2 regions of the Mycobacterium kokjensenii genome follow, and region 1 is predicted to be linked to the other one. Evidence: riboswitches for the same ligand, from Rfam matches in the RefSeq annotation. Region 1 holds a riboswitch; the other holds the start of a gene.
The links. Region 1 has a riboswitch for cobalamin ahead of RCP38_RS14610 (ABC transporter substrate-binding protein). Riboswitches for the same ligand answer to the same signal wherever they lie in the genome.
Positions count from the first base shown of each region.

Region 2: linked by a shared signal. The riboswitch ahead of metE (5-methyltetrahydropteroyltriglutamate--homocysteine S-methyltransferase) and the one ahead of RCP38_RS14610 (ABC transporter substrate-binding protein) in region 1 are both predicted to bind cobalamin.

Region 1 is NZ_OY726394.1:3,112,795-3,117,204, forward strand. Features, by position in the region: gene cobN (cobaltochelatase subunit CobN) at 1-1,294, opposite strand, end outside; cobalamin riboswitch at 1,322-1,467, opposite strand; cobalamin riboswitch at 1,471-1,661, shown strand; gene RCP38_RS14610 (ABC transporter substrate-binding protein) at 1,699-2,889, shown strand; gene RCP38_RS14615 (iron ABC transporter permease) at 2,886-3,926, shown strand; gene RCP38_RS14620 (ATP-binding cassette domain-containing protein) at 3,923-4,410, shown strand, end outside.
Region 2 is NZ_OY726394.1:1,086,353-1,090,762, forward strand. Features, by position in the region: gene RCP38_RS05135 (mycobacterial-type methylenetetrahydrofolate reductase) at 1-161, opposite strand, end outside; gene metE (5-methyltetrahydropteroyltriglutamate--homocysteine S-methyltransferase) at 252-2,546, opposite strand; cobalamin riboswitch at 2,679-2,882, opposite strand; gene RCP38_RS05145 (SDR family oxidoreductase) at 2,950-3,600, opposite strand; gene RCP38_RS05150 (thiolase family protein) at 3,704-4,410, shown strand, end outside.

The sequences.
Region 1 (4,410 bases):
CCGCGGTCCACTGCGCGTACTGCGCGGCGGTGACCCGCACCTGGGCGCCGTCGAGCTGCGCGGCGGACAGCCAGTCCTCGTCCTGGCCACCGGCTTCGATCAGGGTGTGGATCAGCCGGTCGCCGGCCTGGGTCTCATCTGCGACGCCGAGCACCCCGAAGCCGTCCCCGACGTCGTAGCCCTCGGCCGCCAGCCGGTGCAGCAGCCGCACGGCCGACACCGGGGTGTCGAGCCCGACGGCGTTGCCCACCCGGGAATGCTTGGTCGGGTAGGCCGAGAGCACCAGGGCCAGCTTCTTCTGCGCGTTCGGGATGCGGCGCAACACGGCGTGGTTCACCACGACGCCGGCGACCCGGGCGCAGCGTTCGGGGTCGGCGAGGTACTGCGGCAGCCCGTCGTCGTCGATCTCCTTGAAGGAGAACGGGACGGTGATGATCCGGCCGTCGAACTCCGGGATGGCGATCTGGGTGGCCGAGTCCAGCGGGGTGACGCCGTCGTCGTTGGCCTCCCAGTCCGACCGCGACGAGGCCAGACACAGGCCCTGGAACACCGGGATGTCCAGGGCGGCGACCCGTTCGATGTCCCAGGCGCCGTCGTCGTCGCCGGCACCGACGGTGGCGGTGGCGTTCATCGCCCCGCCGGCCGCGAGCATGCAGACCACCACCGCGTCGAGCCCGCCCAGTGCGGCGAACAGTTCGTCGGGCGCGTTGCGCAGCGATGCGGCAAAGATCGGCACGCCGACCGCCCGGCCGGTGGCGTCGATGGCGTCGGCCAGCGCATGCGCGAAGCGCGCGTTGCCGCTGACCTCGTGCGCCCGGTAGTAGAGCACCCCGACCCGCACCGCATCGGGAGCATCGACCGGCGCCCGGTCCGCGAATCCCCACTCCGGGATCACCGCGGGCTCGTCGAAGCCCTCGCCGGTCAGCAGCACCGTGTCGCACAGGAACGCGTGCAGCTGCGCCAGGTTGGCCGGTCCGCCCTCGGCCAGATAGGCGTGTGCCTGGGCGGCCAACCCGATCGGGACCGTGGAGCACTCCATCAGTTCGGCGTTGGGTGCGCGCTCCCCGCCGAGCACCACCAACGGCAGCCCGGTGGCCCGCAGCAGCGTCAGCTCGTCGGCGATCTCCGCCGAGGAGCCCAGGATCCGCAGCACCACCACGTCGACGCCGTCCACCAGTGGGGCGATGTCGTGGCGTGCCGGGTTCCCCAGCCGGTATGCCGCACCGCTGGCCCGCGCGGACAGCAGGTCGGTGTCGGATGTGGACAGCAACGCGATACGGCGTGCCTCGGGCATCGGGCCTCCTCGGGGTTCTCGCCCCTCGTCGTCGGATGACTCGTGGCCGTATCTGGCTTAGAGCACGTAGCGCCGGCGATGCCGGCCCGATGCGCCCCTCACAGTGGCGGAACCGCCCCGGATTCATCTGGGAATTACACCGGGTTCCTGACACCACGAGACGGCCGCCAGCCTAGCCCAGCACGGCGTGCGAGAATATCGCCGGTAAGGCGATGACGATTGAGGAAGCCGGTGGAAATCCGGCGCGGTCCCGCCACTGTCATCGGGGAGCGACCCCCATCAGCCACGGCCCGCCATCTGTGGGGCTGGAAGGCGGGGCGAGCAGTGATCCGAGAGCCAGGAGACTCACGTCAGCGCGTCCTGCGTACCGGGGCGGTGTACCCCGAGGAGGCTGACACACGCCCATGTCGCGTGCGCTGCGGGTAGTACCCGCACTGCTGTTGGCGCTGGCCACAGTCCTGGCCGGCTGCTCCGGCGATCCCTCCTCGCAGACCGCGACCGCGCGGGACGACTGCATCACCGACTTCGACCCCGGCGTCGACTACTTTCCGGACAAGTCGACGCTGACCGAAGCCACCAACTTCAGCCTCGACTACCACCGCAGCTACCAGGTTCTGACCGTGCACCGGCCCTATCACGGCGGCAAACCGGTCTCCTATGTGTTGGTGCGCTGCGGGGCGCCGGCGCCGCAACTGGACGGCGAACTGGCCCACGCCCAACGGGTCACGATCCCGGTCCGCGGCCTGTATTCCGGCTCGACCACCCATCTGGCGATGATCGGCGAACTCGGCCGGGCCGACGTGGTCACCGGGGTGGCCAACCCCGCCGCGGTCGCCGATCCGGCCATCCGCGCCAATATCGATTCCGGGGCCACCGTCGGTTACGCCTCGGGCGGCCAGCTCAACATCGAGAGTGTGCTGGCGGCCGGGCCCGACGTGCTGGTCACCGAGGGCATGGATGATCCCGGGTACCCCAAACTGCGCGAGGCGGGCCTGCCGGTGGTGGCCGACGCCGAATGGCTGGAGACCACTCCGCTGGGCCGGGCCGAGTGGATCAAGATGTTCGCCGCATTGACCGGCACCGAACGGCGGGCCGCGCAGGCCTATGCGTCCGTCCGCGACAGCTACCGGACCCTGGCCGCCCGGGCCGCGGACGCCGACCCCGTCGACGTACTGGTCGGCACCATGTATTCGGGCACCTGGTCGATGCCCACCGGGGACAGCTACTCGGGGCGGCTGGTGGCCGACGCCGGCGGGCGCTATCCGTGGCTGGCGGAGACCGGCGCCGAGAACCTGCAGCTGAACTTCGAATCCGTCTACGCCCGGGCCGGGACCGCGCCGCTGTGGCTGGTGACCGATGACTGGCAGACGCGCGGTGACGCGGTGGCCCGGGACAGTCGTTACGGCGAACTGACCGCGGTGCGCAGCGGGCAGGTCTGGTCGGCGACCAAGGCCATGACGCCCGGCGGCGGCAATCTGTACTGGGAGCGCGGCACCGCGCGACCGGATCTGCTGCTCGGGGACCTGGTGGCGATCCTGCATCCCGACCTGGGCGTCGGGCACGACTTCGAGTTCTACCGGCAGGTGCCGTCGTGAGGTCACGTGCCGCGTGGGTGTTGACCGCGCTGGCCGTCGCGGTGGTGGCGCTGGTCCTGCTGGGGCTGGTGCTGGGCCCGGTGCGGGTGCCGGTGGCCGACACCGTGCGGATACTGCTGGGCGGTGCGGCGTCGGACCCGCGCTGGCAGGTGATCGTGTCGAATATGCGCCTTCCCCGGGTGCTCACCGCACTGGCCGCCGGTGCCGCGCTCGGGGTCGCCGGGCTGCAGCTGCAGACCCTGTTCCGCAACACCCTGGCCGATCCCTACATTCTGGGTGTCAGTTCCGGGGCCAGCCTCGGGGTCGCGGCGGTGGTGCTGTTCGGCGGCGCGGCCGGTGGCGGGTTCACCACCGCGGTGGCCGGTACCGGGCGCGCGGCGGAGGTGGTCGCGGCGGCCGCGGGTGCGGCGGCGATGCTCACCCTGGTGCTGGTGCTGTCCCGGTTCACCCGCTCGGCGGCGACCCTGCTGCTGATCGGGGTGATGATCGGTGCGGCCAGCACGGCACTGGTGAGCCTGGCGATGGTGTACTCCGATCCGCAGCGCGTGCAGCAATATCTGCTGTGGGGCCTCGGTAGTTTCGCCGGCACCGGCTGGGCCGACCTGCGACTGCTGCTGCCGCTGGTGGCTCTCGGGCTGATGACCGCGGCGCTGACCATCCGCCCGCTCAACGCCCTGCTGCTCGGGGAGAGTTACGCGGCCACGATGGGCATCAACGTGCACCGGGCGCGGGTGGTCACGGTCATCTCGGCGTCGTTGCTGGCCGGGGTGACGACCGCGTTCTGCGGGCCGATCGCCTTCCTGGGCCTGGTGGTGCCGCACGTGGCCCGCATCCTGATGGGCACCTCCGATCACCGGGTGGTGGTGCCGGCGGTGATGTTGCTGGGTGCGGCGGCGGCGCTGGGCTGCGGCATCGTCAGCCAGGTGCCGGCCAGTGATCTGGTGGTCCCGATCAACGCGGTCACCGCGCTGGTCGGCGCACCGGTGGTGATCACCGTGCTGTTGCGGGCCCGCCGCGGATCGGGGCTGCCGTCGTGAACCAGCCGACCCCCGCGGTGGAAGTGGCCGATCTGGCGATCGGCTACCGCAGCCGGCGTCGAGCGAAGACGGTGGCGTCCGGGCTGGCCGCCCGGGCCCGCCGCGGCGAGTTGACCGTGCTGATCGGCCCCAACGGGGCGGGCAAGTCCACGTTGATCCGCACCCTGGCCGGGTTGCAGCCCGCCCTGGGCGGGCGGGTACTGCTCGACGGTGCCGACCTGACCGCGCTGCCGCGTGACGAGCTGGCCCGCCGGGTCGCGGTGGTGCTGACCGAGCGGATCGACCCGGGTCTGCTGTCGGCGCGGGAACTGGTGGGGCTGGGCCGGATTCCGCATCTCGGCCTGGGCGCGCGGCTGCAACCCGCCGACGAACGGATCGTCGACTGGGCGTTGCAGGCCACCGGGGCGCAGCATCTGGCGGCGCGGCCGGCCGCCGAATTGTCCGACGGCGAATGCCAGCGGGTGCTGACCGCGCGCGCACTGGC
Region 2 (4,410 bases), 2.0 Mb from region 1:
TCTTCGGGGATCAACCCGGGGATCATGACGTGACCGATCCGGCCCGCGATACCCGCTTGGGCTGACAGTTGCAGGACTTTGTGTGCCTCGTCGCGGGCGTACTGGGCTCCGCGATCGGTGTTGGGCGGTACCAGTTCCAGTGCGATGGTGTTCAGGGCCACCAGAAACCTCCGATTCGTTGGCGCGCCGAACGTGCACCCACTGCGACATCGGGACGACTTTTTCGCAGTGGGCGCACGTTCGGCGGTGGGTCAGGACGACAGGCCGGCGCGCGCTTCCCTGGCGGCTTCGACCAGATTGGTCAGCGACGCGGTCACCTCGTCGGTCTTGCGGGTCTTGAGGCCGCAGTCCGGGTTGACCCAGAGGCGTTGCGCGGGAACGGCATCCAGTGCCTCCCGCAACGACGCCGTCATCTCCGCGGTGGACGGCACCCGCGGCGAGTGGATGTCGTAGACGCCCGGGCCCACCCCGTTGGAGAACCCGATCGCGTTGAGGTCGTCGAGCACCTCCATGTGCGAGCGGGCCGCTTCGATCGAGGTGACGTCGGCGTCCAGGTCGGCGATCGCCCCGATCACCTCACCGAACTCCGAATAGCACAGGTGGGTGTGGATCTGCGTCGCGTTCGACACCCCCGAGGTGGACATCCGGAACGAACCGACCGCCCAGTCCAGATAGGCCGCCTTGTCGGCGTCGCGCACCGGGAGCAGCTCCCGCAGTGCGGGCTCGTCGACCTGGATCACCGCGATACCGGCGGCTTCCAGATCCACCGTCTCCTCGCGGATCGCCAGCGCCACCTGGTAGGCGGTGTCGGCCAGCGGTTGGTCGTCACGGACGAACGACCAGGCCAGGATGGTGACCGGGCCGGTGAGCATGCCTTTGACCGGCTTGTCGGTCAGCGACTGGGCATAGGTGGCCCACTGGACGGTCATCGGGTGCGGGCGGGTGACGTCACCGAACAGCACCGGCGGGCGCACGCACCGGCTGCCGTAGGACTGCACCCAGCCGTTCGCGGTGGCGAAGAAGCCATCGAGCTGCTCGGCGAAGTACTGCACCATGTCGTTGCGCTCCGGCTCGCCGTGCACCAGCACGTCGAGGCCGAGGTCCTCCTGCAGCTTGACGACGGCGGCGACTTCGGCCTTCATCTGCTCGGTGTACGCCGCCTCGTCGATCTCGCCGGCCACCAGTGCGGCGCGGGCCTTGCGGATCTGCACCGTCTGCGGGAACGAACCGATGGTGGTGGTCGGCAGCGGCGGCAGGTGCAGCCGCTCGTCCTGTGCGGCGCGCCGCTCCTCGGCCGAACCGCGTTGGACACCCGCCCGCGCTATCTCGGCGATCTGTGCGCGCAACGCGGTGTTGTTCAGCCGCGGATCGGACGTGCGGGAGGCGATCGCCGCGTCGGAGGCGGCGACGGCGTCGGCGACGGCTTCGCGGCCCTCCCGCAGCGCTCGGGCCAGGACGGCCACCTCGGTCACCTTCTCGGCGCCGAACGCCAGCCAGCTGCGCAGCGCGTCGTCCAGGCCGGTCTCGGGTTCCAGCGAGTAGGGCACGTGCAGCGTTGAGCACGATGTGGAAACTGCCACGGCGGCCGCACTTCCCGCCGCCGCCGCCAGCTTGTCCAGCGCGGCCCGCAGGTCGGTGCGCCAGATATTGCGGCCGTCGACGACACCGGCGACCAGCGTCTTGGACGACAGCTCCGGCACCGACCCGAGAGCGGCGGCCAGGTCACGCGGGCCGTAGACCAGGTCGACGCCGATCGCCTCGACCGGGGTGCGGGCCAGGGCCGGAAGCCCGGCACCCGGGTCGCCGAAATAGGTGGCCACGAAGATCGACGGTCGCTCGCTCAGCCCGCCCAGGCGGTGATAGACCCGCTCGGCCAGCGCCGGGGCGTCGGCGCAGATGTCGGTCACCAGCACCGGCTCGTCGATCTGCACCCACTGCGCGCCGGCCTTGGCCAGCCTGCCCAGCAGGTCGGCGTAGACCTCGGTGAGCTCGTCGAGCCGGGAGATCGGCGCGGCCGCACCGTCGACGGCCTTGCTCAACAGCAGGAACGTCACCGGCCCGATGATCACCGGGCGCGCCACGTTCCCGCCGAAGCCCTGCTCGGTGGCCTCGGCGAGTTCGGTGAGCACCTTGGCCGGGTTCAGCGCAAACGTGGTGTCCGGGCCGATCTCGGGAACGATGTAGTGGTAGTTGGTGTCGAACCACTTCGTCATCTCCAGCGGCGCGATCTCGGCGTTGCCCCGGGCCGCGGCGAAATAGCGGTCCAACTCGTCGGCGACGCCGGACACCCGAGCCGGGAGAGCCCCCAGCAGTACCGCGGTGTCGAGCATCTGGTCGTAGTAGGAGAACGTGTTCACCGGCACCGAGTCCAGCCCGGCGGCGGTCAACTGCGCCCAGGTGTCGCGGCGCAGGCCGGCGGCGACGTCGGCGAGTTCGTCCCGGCCGATGCGACCGGCCCAGTAGCGTTCGGTGGCGCGCTTGAGTTCGCGGTTGGGGCCGATTCTCGGTGAGCCGAGGACGGTGGCGGTAAAGGGTTGAGCGGTCACGACGTGATCCTTTTTTCAGAGGGTGGGCCAACGCCAGCAGTCGCCCAGCTGATCCGGTCCCGTGCCTATATAAAGCACCATAACCCTCAAAACCAGACGCCTATTCCGCGAGGCGTTGATCCGCCGGACGCGGCGCGCCCGGCACAACAGGCAGGTATTCGGACTCGCAGGCGCGCACCGAGGTGCTCCTAATGGCCGTCGCTTCCCAGTCGGTGGGTCAACCCGTGACCAGTGCTTATGACGGCGGTCGTTCCTGCATACCGCTGCGGGACAGTCCCGGATTCTCACCGGGTTCCCTCTTGCGCGCCGCGGAAAACCGGCTGGGAAATCCACGGCGCGCTCGATGCCGAGGCCGCCCGGAGGTGGCAACGGCAGACCAGTTGCGTTATCGAGGCTACCCGGCTCAGCCCGCGCGCAGGGCCTGCGGGATCGGGGTCGGGCCGTCGTTGAACTCGATGGTGCGGCCGATGGTCGCATCATCCGACAGGCATGCGGCGACCACCTGCGCGACGTTGGCCCGCGACACCTCGCCTTTGCCGGTTCCCGGGCCGACGGCGATCCGCCCGGTCGCCGCCTTGAGCGTGAGCCGGCTCGGTCCCAGCACCGTCCAGTCCAGATCGGTGGCCCGCAGGTGGGCGTCGGCCGCGGCCTTGGCCTGGGCGTAGGGGAAGAACGAATTTCCCTCCGGGACACCGTGATCGGGGCCGGCGCCGAAATAGGAGACCATCACGAAACGGCGCACGCCGGCCTTCGCGGCGGCGTCGACGCAGCGGATGGCGGCGTCGCGGTCGACGGCATAGGTGCGGGCCGGGTTGCCGCCGCCGGCGCCGGCGGAGAACACCACCGCGTCGTGGCCGGCCAGCAGCCCGGCGAGTGCGTCGGTGTCGAGTTGCTCGATGTCGGCGACCAGTGGTTCGGCTCCGGTGGCCGCGACCTCCTCGGCGTGGTCGGGGTTACGGAAGACCGACCTGGCCTGGTTGCCGGTTTCGGTCAAGATCGGGGCGAGCAGCAGGGCGACCTTGCCGTGGCCGCCGACGATCACGATCCGTGCCATGGGTTCGACGGTACGCACCGATCCTGGAGTGACCCCCCTTGACACCCGTCGAGAGCGTCGGTCGACAATCGAGGCAAGAACCCCGAACCTTAAGGAGCACCCCATGGCTGAAGCCGTCATCGTCGAAGCGGTGCGCGCGCCCGTCGGCAAGCGCAACGGTGGACTGTCCGGGGTGCACCCGGCGGAACTGTCCGCCCAGGTGCTCAACGGGCTGGTCGAGCGGGCGGGCGTGGACCCGGCGCTGGTCGACGACGTGATCTGGGGCTGTGTCATGCAGGCCGGCGAGCAGGCCCTCGACATCGGCCGCACCGCCGTGCTCAGCGCGGGCTGGCCGGAGACCGTGCCCGCGGTGACCGTGGACCGCCAGTGCGGATCGAGCCAGCAGTCGGTGCACTTCGCCGCCGCCGGCGTGATCGCCGGGCACTACGACGTCGTCGTCGCCGGCGGTGTGGAGTCGATGTCGCGCACCCCGATGGGCTCCTCGCTGGCCAACGGCGGGCGCCCCTACGGGGAATCCTTCAAGGCCCGCTACAGCCAGACCCCCAACCAGGGCATCGGTGCGGAGATGATGGCCGAGAAGTGGGGCCTGTCCCGTACCGCGCTGGATGAGTTCGCGCTGGCCTCGCACGAGAAGGCCGCCTCGGCACAGGATGCCGGTGCCTTCAAGGACGAGATCGTCTCGATCAAGGACGCCGAGGGCAATCTGGTGAGCGAGGACGAGGGCATCCGTCGCGGCACCACGCTGGAGAAGATGGGCCAGCTCAAGCCGGCCTTCAAAGAGGACGGCGTGATCCACGCCGGTAACTCCAG